Regions from separate parts of the Paenibacillus sp. GYB004 genome, predicted to be linked through region 1. Evidence: riboswitches for the same ligand, from Rfam matches in the RefSeq annotation. Region 1 holds a riboswitch; the other holds the start of a gene.
What was found. Region 1 has a riboswitch for ZMP and ZTP ahead of rpiB (ribose 5-phosphate isomerase B). Riboswitches for the same ligand answer to the same signal wherever they lie in the genome.
Positions count from the first base shown of each region.

Region 2: it holds a riboswitch for ZMP and ZTP, as region 1 does, so the genes downstream of both, PV433_RS13820 (bifunctional 5,10-methylenetetrahydrofolate dehydrogenase/5,10-methenyltetrahydrofolate cyclohydrolase) here and rpiB (ribose 5-phosphate isomerase B) in region 1, are expected to answer to the same signal.

Region 1 covers NZ_JARBDB010000015.1:23,653-29,228, reverse strand. The annotation lists gene glyA (serine hydroxymethyltransferase) at 1-455, opposite strand, end outside; gene PV433_RS09095 (TIGR01440 family protein) at 514-1,131, opposite strand; gene rpiB (ribose 5-phosphate isomerase B) at 1,180-1,638, opposite strand; ZMP/ZTP riboswitch at 1,808-1,888, opposite strand; gene PV433_RS09085 (low molecular weight protein arginine phosphatase) at 1,991-2,572, opposite strand; gene PV433_RS09080 (manganese efflux pump MntP) at 2,669-3,235, opposite strand; gene PV433_RS09075 (L-threonylcarbamoyladenylate synthase) at 3,304-4,365, opposite strand; gene spoIIR (stage II sporulation protein R) at 4,519-5,310, opposite strand; gene prmC (peptide chain release factor N(5)-glutamine methyltransferase) at 5,384-5,576, opposite strand, start outside.
Region 2 covers NZ_JARBDB010000031.1:54,935-60,510, reverse strand. The annotation lists gene PV433_RS13840 (hypothetical protein) at 1-180, opposite strand, end outside; gene PV433_RS13835 (GNAT family N-acetyltransferase) at 335-1,111, shown strand; gene purN (phosphoribosylglycinamide formyltransferase) at 1,258-1,872, opposite strand; gene PV433_RS13825 (cyclodeaminase/cyclohydrolase family protein) at 1,874-2,527, opposite strand; gene PV433_RS13820 (bifunctional 5,10-methylenetetrahydrofolate dehydrogenase/5,10-methenyltetrahydrofolate cyclohydrolase) at 2,524-3,390, opposite strand; ZMP/ZTP riboswitch at 3,496-3,580, opposite strand; gene PV433_RS13815 (ABC transporter substrate-binding protein) at 3,635-4,954, opposite strand; gene PV433_RS13810 (helix-turn-helix transcriptional regulator) at 5,368-5,576, shown strand, end outside.

The DNA.
Region 1 (5,576 bases):
TAGTCGATGCGGGAATCCGTCTCGCCTACTCCGTAGGCTACGAAATTATACAAAATGCCGGATGCGTTAACCGGGCTGCCGTGAGTCAAGTGGCCGCCATGGGCCAGATTCATGCCGAGTACCGTGTCGCCCGGTTTCAAGGCCGCCAGATAAACCGCCAGGTTCGCCTGGGCGCCGGAGTGCGGCTGAACGTTGGCATGCTCTGCGCCAAACAGCTCTTTCGCGCGGTCGCGAGCGATATCTTCGACGATATCCACGTATTCGCAGCCGCCATAGTAACGTTTGCCCGGATATCCTTCCGCATATTTATTAGTAAGTACGGTTCCCATAGCTTCCAGAACGGCCTGGCTGACAAAGTTCTCGGAAGCGATCAGCTCGATTTTGTCGCGCTGACGGCCCAGCTCCAAATTCATCGCTTCTACAATCTTAGGATCGGCTTTACGCAAATGTTCCATAATATTCAGTTCCTCCCGCTATATAGTAGTAAGGTGTATAATCATAAAATCTTGCAGACTAATCACAAAAAGTACCGCCGCCGCCCTTCAGATCGGGCTGTTCCAGCTCGTATACGGCTCTAACCCCGCCGATCAGCTTCGGACGGGTATAAGCCATGGTGACGTGAGCATGACCGATCGTCCTTACCGACGGACGTGCCGGAACGGCAACGCGGCGAAGATGCATGCCGATCAGCGTATCGCCGATATCCAATCCGGCGTGTGCTGCGATCGTTTCGACGACACAAGCGTCCCGCAGATGGCGGTAAGCGTATGCGGCCATTGAGCCGCCGGCCTTGCCCACCGGCACAACCGATACTTCCTCCAGTTGAGGATAGGAGCGCAGCATCTCCCGCTCTACGACAAGCGCGCGGTTCAGATGCTCGCAGCATTGAAAGGCGGGATAAAAGCCGGCTTCCCGACGCACGGTATCGACAGCCCGAAAAATATGCTCCGCTACCGCTCCGGTGCCGGACGTTCCGATTCGCTGGCCGATCACTTCACTTGTGCTTGTCCCAATCACGACGATCTGACCCGGCCGTATGCTGCCCGCCTGCACCAGTTCGCGAAGAACCTGCTCCACGTCTGCGCCAATCTGGACCAGATTCGGCCCTTCTTCCTTCTGCTTGCTACTCACGGAAAGCCGCTCCCCTTCCGTCTGCTTCAGCCGAGCCTTTTACCGGCTTTATGGATGAAGCGCGTATTTATCTTCAAGCTCTTTGATTTTGCGAATCCGGTTTTCATGCCGCGGTCCTTTGGAAAAATCGGTTCCGATCCACACCTTCACAATTTCGAGCGCAAGCCCAGGTCCGATCACCCGTTCCCCCATAGCGAGCACGTTCGAGTCGTTATGCTCGCGGGTCGCTTTCGCCGAGAACAAATCGTGCACGAGCGCGCAACGGATGCCCGGCACCTTGTTGGCGGCAATCGTCATGCCGATCCCCGTTCCGCATATAAGGATTCCCCGATCCGCCTCTCCCGCAGCCACTTTCTCGCACACAGGCACAGCATAGTCCGGATAATCGATGGAATCGGAGCAATTGCAGCCGAAATCCTCCACCTCATGCCCTTCCGATTTTAATACAGCCACGATCTCGTCCTTCAACCGGAAACCCGCGTGATCCGCACCGATTGCGATTTTCATTCGTGCTACCTCCGTTCCTGAAGTTAGACTTGCGCCTGGTACAAGTTCAAAATGCCCCCGGCGATCACGCCCCGTCTCCGGGATATGCCGTCAGCTTTGACTTTGTACTAGTATAACCGACGGAAAGCGAAAAAAGAGCATGACTTGCGTTCCACGTGGAAACGCCGCTGCTCTTTGCCCAGGCGACCGGCCGTATTCCCCGATGCTCCATTGTGGTAATCTCCACTTGTCGCCAGTTACATCGGAGTCCTTACTCTTACCTGTATCATAACGCATCCTGTCAGCGCTGTAAAGACGGAAGAACTGTCTCCGCATCTGCTGCCACTCCGGGCGGGCAACTGCCCGCCCGCGGTTAGCCCTGCGCAAGCTTGCGTATCAACCTCACCACATAAGACTCGATCTCGTCCGCGCATTGCTCGTAGATTTCCTGATCCCCGCCGAACGGATCGGCTATATCGAAATCGGGCATCCCGAGCCCAAGCTGCTTCGCCCGGCGAAGCTCGTCCTCCGTAATCGTCTGTCCGAGCGCCTGCTTGATTTGCAACTCGGAGTGAAACCGCTGCTGCTCCGCAACCGTTTCCGTAACCGAAGGGTCGTCCTCGGCAAACTCTTTGAGCGTGTACACTTTATCCGCAGATTCCGGATACCGGCGAAGGATCGTCTGCTTGTGCCCGGTCGTCATCGTCAGAATCAGATCCGCCCAAGCTATCGTCTCTCCGGAAAGCGCGCTTGAAGTCAGGCTGCCCGCAAATCCCCGGCTCCGCAAAATGTTGGCGGAATGCTTCGAGATCGGCGAACCGTCCCAGGCCGATACGCCCGCCGAACGGGCTTCGGTGTCCAGCCCTGCCTCCGCCGCCAGCTTGCGAAATAAACCTTCCGCCATCGGACTGCGGCACGTGTTGCCCGTACATACAAATAAGATCCGTTCGTACATCCGTCTCCCCCGCTTTCCCGCTTCTACATGTCAGTCAAGTGTAGTTAGGCAGCCACGACCGGCAGATTACGCATCTATTGTACCTCATGCACTCGTTTATATCAAAAAACGGATACCAAACGCCAGCAGGATCACTCCTCCGAGCGCCTCCCCATACTCTCCGACCCAGTGTCCGGCCCTGCGGCCGAGCAGCAAGCCGAATACGGACATCACGCCCCCGAACAAACCGAACATTAGGACGGTGAAAGCCAGGTCGGTGGAAAACATGCCGAGCGATACGCCAACCGACATCGAATCGATGCTGACGCTGAATGCGAAAAAAGTCAGTCCCCATAACGTGCGATGATCGATCGGTTTTACCTCTTGGCCCCGAAGCGAGCTGAAAATCATATGGCCGCCCAGCAGCACCAGAAGCCCCCCGCCGGTCATCGTGGCGACGTCGCCGAGCAGTGAGCCCAGATAATGGCCCATGAACATGCCGGCGAGCGGCATGACCACATGGAACAACCCGATGATCAAACTGATTTTAGCAATATCCAGCAGCCGTACCCCTCTTAACCCGATGCCGATTCCGAGGGAAAAAGCATCCATCCCGAGAGCAATACTCATAACGACTATCGTGATCAGTTGCCCCATCTCGGCCGCAGTTGCCAGCGCTGTCATGATATCACCCCGTGTCCACAATGTTCCTAACCAACATATGCGGACAATCCGGGAAACATTCTAGCTTGTCATACTTGTACGATCCGGTGGCCGGCGGCTTTGTTCAGCCGGTTCATCACGGCCAGTCCGATCCCGTCCGAAGACGTATACCCGTCGGCCCATATTAACGTAATCCCTGCTTCGTCAAATTGCCGCAGTGCGGCATACAACTCCCTGGCGGCAGCTTCCATATCGTCTTCATGGCCGCAACGGACGACCCGATCGGCTTCGTAGAGTTCCGTACGCTCCGCGGTGGTTAATACCCCCGTCCGCTCGCCGGACTGTTTCGCTTCCGCCAGCAACCGGCGAATATACGCCGCCACTTCCCCGGGTTCTCCCTGCACGAGTGTCAGCTTGCCCTGCGGCGCATAATGGGTATATTTCATTCCGGGCGAACGGGGGGCGAGCGCTTCTTCCGCTGCGGTCTCCACCGTCACTTCCACGCCGGGTGCAGCGTGTCGCATGTCGGCAACCGTTACGCCGCCCGGTCGCAGTACGCGGATTCGACTGCCGCCGGCTTCAACGGCGACGACTGTCGACTCGACGCCGACACCGGCCGGGCCGCCGTCGACGATGCCGCCGATGCGGCCGTCCAGATCGTCGCGGACGTGGGAGGCCAGCGTCGGGCTTGGCCGCCCCGAACGGTTGGCGCTCGGCGCCGCGACGGGACATCCGGCCGCGCGGATCAGCTCGAGCGCGACCGGGTGGGCGGGCATCCGCACCGCCACCGTGGACAGTCCCGCCGTGACGCGGGGCGACACCGCACCGGGCTTGGCCGGCAGCACCAGCGTGAGCGGTCCCGGCCAAAAAGCCCGCATCAGCTGGCGAGACGTATCGTCTACATGCCGGACCAGAGCGTCCAGTTGTTCCTCATCCGCTATATGCACGATCAGCGGGTTGTCGGACGGACGGCCCTTCGCTTCGAATATCGCTTCCACCGCGGCCGTATTCCCGGCATCGGCACCGAGGCCGTATACCGTTTCCGTCGGAAACGCGACCGTACGTCCCCGAGCTATCCAGCTTCCCGCTTCTGTCAAGAAAGGATGCGCCGAGGACGCATCCGATTGTACTTTCCATATTGTCGTATTCATTCGTTTCATCCCTGCTTTACCGAGTTCGGGGGTCCGGGGGTCCGGGGGTCCGGCACTCCCGATTATTGTCCTTGCCATTATAGCGCGGATCGGCAGGACTGTCACGCCGCATTCGATAAGCACTGCCAAGCTTGCAGATAATAATAGATGATATTAGGCCACTGCGCTTTTCACCGAGCCGATCATTTTCTTAAGCACTTCCCATACAAAAAACTTCAGCTCCGGTTCTTCTGCGCCCTCTTCGTCCGAAGCGGCTGCTTTGCCAGCGTCTTTCTTGCTTGCTTCCGGTTTAGATGCTTCCGCTTTGCCCGTTTCTATCTTACCGGTATCGGCCTTGCTTGCAAGGGATTTAGCTGCGCTCGCCTTACTCGTACCCGTTTGGTCGCCAGCTTTGGCTGCTGCTGCAGGCTCCTTCGGCTCTTCCGTCTTTTTCGCCGCTGCGGTACCGGTTTTGCCTCCCGCGAAGCAGAGCGGCGGGAACAGAACGCACCACCAGTTTTGCCCTTCTCCTTTGCCCAGCGTAATGCGGAGCGCTTCGTAGTTGCCTGCCGGATATACTTGATTGCCGTATACTTTGGCCGGGAACGGTACTTGCCCAAGCTCGACCTTGTAGTCGTAGCTGTATCCGTTGTGCGTTAGCACTTCCTGCACGAGCGCTTCCAGCTTCGGCAGATGAGCCCGGACAACGTCCCTCGCCTCTTCAATATTGCTTGGCTCGCCTGCCCATCTACTAATCTCACGCGAAACCTCGTCCCGCAGCAGCATCTTGACCAGTTGATCGTCAGGAGCGTCGGAATTGGCTAATATACGCAGCCGGATCGCTTCCTCCGGAATACCCGACTCGAGCAGAGCCGCTTGCGTCCGGTTCGAATCCCAGCATGTCATCATAACGATAAGTGCAAATCCTACTAACCAATAAGAGCGAAAAGGCAACCGTTTCACCATAAGTAACAACCCCTCTTTCGTCTTCCTGGTACCCAGTATGGACAGACGCGAGGGGTCTTAAACTATGAATCTATTAAATTTTTGGCGAACCTATTACATGACGCTCGATGCCGGCCAGGTCGTTCACGATCTCGATCCGCTCCCAGCCGCCGCTTTCCCGGATCAGCTCCGCCACCTGACGGGCCTGCCCGCTTCCGACCTCGAATCCGATAACCGCCGGCCGCGAGGGAAGCTTTCCGGTCTGCTCCACAATGCGCCTATAAAAC
Region 2 (5,576 bases), on a different contig from region 1:
CCACTCGTGTGTTTCCGGTTTACAATTTATTCTCGAGCTGATGATGCTGAACCTCACACCTAACTTAGAAAACTCCTGTATAACTTCTACCGCCTTAGGGGCGATTCTGATATCGAAGAACTTCTCATCTCCCCCGTGAACAGCAAGTACGCCGTCTATATCCACGCCAATGTGAATCATACATTCCCCTCCCACCAGCAGTTATCTCGGGCTTCAATAATGATCCTACCACAAACCCCTTTTATTGGTATACGCGCATCCCCCATTGACTACAACCGCCCATCAACTGGAAAATGAAGATGTCGATTCCGACATAGAAAGAGGTGGTGCGTCCATGTGGAGTAAAGCCAAACAACAGTTAAGCAGTAACGTCCTCGAGAATATTACCCTGCTGAAAATGATCGATACGTATGGCAGCAAGCTCGGCTGTACGGTGCTGGAACGGGATTCCAGCTGGGGGCTGCTGCTGTCGCTTCCGGTGGAGTTTTCTTCCTACGATCGGAAGACGTATCCGGAGGCAGAGTCGGTATATATGCTGGCCGGTACGGACAACCGTCTGCTGGAGCGATTGCTCGACGATCCCCCGATTCCGAAGAAACCCGCCGTATTTAAAGTTCAGAGAAACGCGTACAAGCAGCTTCTCGAGCGGAAGTTCAAGCTTGCCGGGATTCGTTCCTTTTATTCCTACTCCTGTCTGGAGCCGTTTCCCGGTCAAAGCCCGGATGAGGTGATCGCATGGGACACTCTGCAAGAAGAACTGCTGCCGATGTGGCTCTCCAACGGATACGAGCTTGGAGAAATCGAGCAGCTGTTCGCTCACGGGGCGAGGTCTTACAGTTTCTATACTGACGGAAAACCTGCCAGCACCTGCATCGTCTTTCGCAATTACGGCAGAGTTTGGGAAGTCGGCGCCGTCCATACCGCAGAGGAATATCGGGGTAACGGTTACGCCAAAAAAGTCGTACAAGCCGCCGGCAATGGACTGCTGAGCCGAAATCTCATCCCGCGATATCAGGTCGAAGACCGTAACCGGCCATCGGTCCTCCTGGCCGAGTCACTAGGATTAACCTGGCTCGTTACGCTGGAGCATCTCTATTGGGCCGGCGCGTAGAGCCAGGGCGGCAGCATGACCTGACATGCCCGGGCTTTGTATAATCAATTTGGTATTAAATGGTAGTACTTTTCTTCATTCGCACGGTATCGAGTGTAAACGCTTCTTACCGGATCGAGCCGCGTCTAGGCTCCTCCTCCACAGCCTCAACCGTTCAGCGGCGGCAGCACGATCTCTCCGTCCGCAATCCGTCCGAGCGTCTCGACGTAAAACGCATGCTCTCTGCGCAACACTCGCGCAGCCAGCGTCTCGACCGAATCGCCTGGCTCGACGGGCACGACGCTTTGCGCAATCACCGGTCCTTCGTCGTACTCGCCGTCGACCAGATGCATCGTTACCCCCGTCTCTTTCTCGCCCGCAGCGAGCACCGCCTCGTGCACGCGATGGCCGTACATCCCGTGTCCGCCGAACTTCGGCAGAAGCGACGGGTGAATGTTCACGATACGTCCGGCGTAGGCGGCCAGCGTTTGCGGACCGAGCTTTTTCATATAGCCGGCCAGCGCGATCAGATTCACCTCTTGTGCGATCAACGTATCCAGTATCGTCCGGTCCAGCGCTTCCGGCTCCGGATAAGCTTTCGAGCTGAGATGAAAGCCGGGAATTCCCGCTTGCTTCGCTCTCTCCAGCGCTCCCGACTGCGAATTGTTGCTGATCACCGCTTTAACGGCTGCGTTCATGTTCCCTGCTGCAGCGGCATTGATGATCGCCTGGGCGTTCGAGCCTCCGTGCGAAGCGAATATAGCTATATTCAGTTTCGGCATCCTACCTGCTTCCTCTCCAGATGATCCCGCGTACGGCGGTTACGGCTTGCGTCTTCAGCCTTGCCGTCTCCCCGAGCAGCGCAGCCGCCCGTTCGTCGTACCGCTGCTTCGCTTCCTCGTCTTTCAGCGAGGCCAGATTGATTTCTACGGTTAAATAAGCGGACTGAGCCGCCGAATCGAACAAAATCGCGCCGATCCCGAGATCGGAGATGACGTTCGGATTGGCGGACTCCGCGATACGCACCGTTTGCTCAAGGGCGTCCCGGCATACGCGCATAAGCGCGAGCGGCACTTCGATCGCCTGGCCCGCCGCATCCTGGATCGCTTGCGCACGCACCCGCTTCTCCTCGTCCGTCGACTTCGGCAGCTTCAGAGCCGACATATACCGCTCAAAAGAAGCGACGTCCGCCTCCAGCAAGTCTTCGCAATCCCGGGTCCAGTCCTGCAGCCGGCCGACCACTTCTTTCATCGCCGCTTCCGCTCCGGCGAATTTCGCGCCTTGGGTAAAATTGGCCGCCATCGACACCATCGCGGTCCCGAGCGCTCCGACGAGCGCCGAGACGCTGCCTCCGCCCGGCGTCGGAACAGCCGCTCCCGCTTCTTGAACAAACGACCGGATCGTCCGGTCGAACATCGCGTTTTGCTGCTCCATCATCGTGCAGCCTCCCTTCCAGCCTGCTGCTGCAGCCGAATCGCCCGCATCGCATTTTCGAACAGCAGCGCCGTCGTTAAAGCGCCTACGCCCCCGGGAACCGGAGACATCGCTTCCGCAACCTCGATCGCACGCGGATCGACATCGCCGGTAATCCTACCATCCGGCAGCTCATGGATGCCCGCGTCTATGACGATCGTCCCGGGCCGGATCATTTCCCAGGTAATAACTCCCGGTTTCCCGACAGCGGCTACGACAATATCCGCGTGTTTCAGATGAAACGTCAAATCGGGAGTTCGCGAATGACATACGGTGACGGTCGCCTGCTCCCGCTGCAGCATATGGAACAGCGGCAAACCGACCGTTTGACCGCGTCCGACCAGCGTCACATTTTTCCCTTCCAGCGTATAGCCGTATGCTTTCAGCAAGCGGATGCACGACTGCGGGGTAGCCGGAACTAATCCAGGCTCGCCGGTCATGACGGCAAGCCTGTTGGCCGGTGTGACCCCGTCAACGTCTTTGAGCGGATCGATCGCCTCCGCTACCGCAGAAGTCGAGATGTGAGCAGGCAGCGGCAGCTCCAGCATAATTCCGTGTACGGCTGCATCCCTGCTCCATTTCGATACGATACGGATCAGCTGCTCCTGCGTAACGTCACCCGGCTGCATCATCAGTTCGAACTCGATTCCGAGCTTCGCCGCGACTTTGCGTTTCGTCTCCGCGTAATAGACGGAAGCCGGATCGTTTCCAACTACAAGCGCCGCTATTTTCGGTATCGTTCCGTTCGCACGCTGCCGCTCTGCTTCTGCCGCTACTTCCGCACGGACTTGCTCGGCGGTTTCCTTCGCCCTTAACCATACTCCCATACGTATCCCTCCCGGTTATCGCGGAACCCTAACAGATCCCCGATATCTGCAATGGCGTACAACAAAAAAAAGCATCCGAAGCAGCCGCTATATGCGGTACTCCGGACACTTTACCCAGGCGAGCGGCAGTTGTCCCTTCCGCACGCTCCCCAGTGGTGCCCCACTTGATTCGCCAGTCGCGTGCGGACTGTTCAGTTGCCCTCATCATATCAAAGTTCATCCGTGCTGGCAATGCAGGATAGCTCTATTTTTTCAGCTCTTCCTGAATCTTTTTGTTCGTCGCTTCCTCCGCTTCCCGCAGCGCGGTATTGACGTCCTTTTTGCCGAGGATCACGTTGTTGTAGCCTGTAAGCAGGTTGCCTTCCGCGACGCTGTTGAATTTCCCGATCGGCGCCGCCGGAGCGAACTTGGCCGGTACGATCGCTTTGCTGTTTTTCCCTTTATACATCGCCGCGTCTTGGCCGAACGCTTTTCTCAGCTCCTCGCTCTTCAGCGCGGATATGAACTCTCCCCGCTTCACGCCGGGCAATTGAAACTCCTCCGAAGCCAGATAAGCCATCACCTGGAACGCCTGATCCTTATGCTTGCTCGTATTCGTCAGCCAGAACGCGTTCGGGTACGGCTGCGGTCCTACGCCGGGCTGATCGGCCATCGCCGGGAATGTCGCCAGATCCCAATTCATGCCTTCCAGCTCTTGGGCCGTGTGCAGCGTGCTGACCGGAATCCACATCGCGACCGTCCGGTCTTTGACGAACGTATTGCGCTGATTCGTTACATACGTCAGGTTGCCGTTCATGTTATATCCCGGAAGCGTATAGAAACGGGTCAGATTGTCGAACAGCTTTTTCCACTTTTCCTCGGAATAGGACGCCTTCTGAGTGGCCGGGTCGAACGTTTTGAGCGAATACGGATTCAGCCTCATGAAATGCTGGGCGGATACGAACAGCCCGCGATAGGTGACGCCACCATCTTCCCGCGTCAGCCGTTTGGCCAGATCGTACAGATCGTCCCACGTATTCCCGTCCTTCGGATACGGAACGCCGAACTTGTCGAAGATGTCCTTATTGTAATACACCGTCGCAGGCGACATGAATACCGGCAGCCCGTACATGCCTCCACCGCCCAGCAGTTTCATCTGGTCGACGACCGCCGGTTCGAGCTTGTTCAAGTCGAACTTGTATTTCTCGATGAGCGGTGTAATATCGGTTTGAAGCTCATGCTGAAGCAAATTGTTGTATACGAGTCCCGTCGACGAGAAAATGAGGTCCAACTGCTCGCCGGCTGTAATCATCTCCTGCACTTTTTTCCCGTTCGTCATCGGTACGAATTTCGGCGTAATATGCGGAAACTTTTGTTTGATCGGACCTCCGATCTCTCTCTCGAACCGCTCCTCCGGCCAGTCGCCGCCTCCGTCATAGAACACAAGCTCGATCGGCTCTTCCTTCTTCGGCGGCTGCTGGACGTCCCCGCCCTGCACACCGGCTTGGCCTTTCCCTCCGCATGCGGCCAGCATTGTGGATACAAGCGCTGCTGCTAGTACACTGTTTACTATTTTTTTACTCATAGTGAACACCCCTTATCGTTATCTGCTTAAAATTTGATCTGCAAGCGATTTCATATTAGAAATATAGCACAGCACTCCGGCTAATGGCTTTAGACACGAATGGGAAGGCTGGCGGTTCATTTAACTGTCAGTGGTTTTTTGGGGAAACCCCGTCATCGGCTTGATATGGACTGGAGTCGGTTCAGAGCGGTCAGACGGGGGCGGGGCGATATCGGGCGATGGAGTTTATCAGCGGCTGGGCGGCAGGCGGGGGAAGGCAATGGCAGGCGGACGGACGGTAGGCGGCAGGCGGTAATCAAGCAATAAGCGGACGGGGGGTCCGGGCTTAATCCTCCTGCTTCTCGCCTAAGACGGCTGTGGTATAATACAGATACATGATAGCTGTGCGCGGGATAAAGGAGGATGTCATCGGAATGAAACCAAAGTCTAATCCTATCCGGATGTTCACCGAATATTATTACAAATGGAATTATTTCCCCGTCACTACTTCTTTTCACTCTCATTCCCAATACGAAATCTACTATTTCCATAGCGGTCGGTGCGATTATTTGATCGGCGACCGGATCATTCCTTTGGAGTCCGGCGATCTGATTATTATGAACGGCATGACCCGCCATTGCCC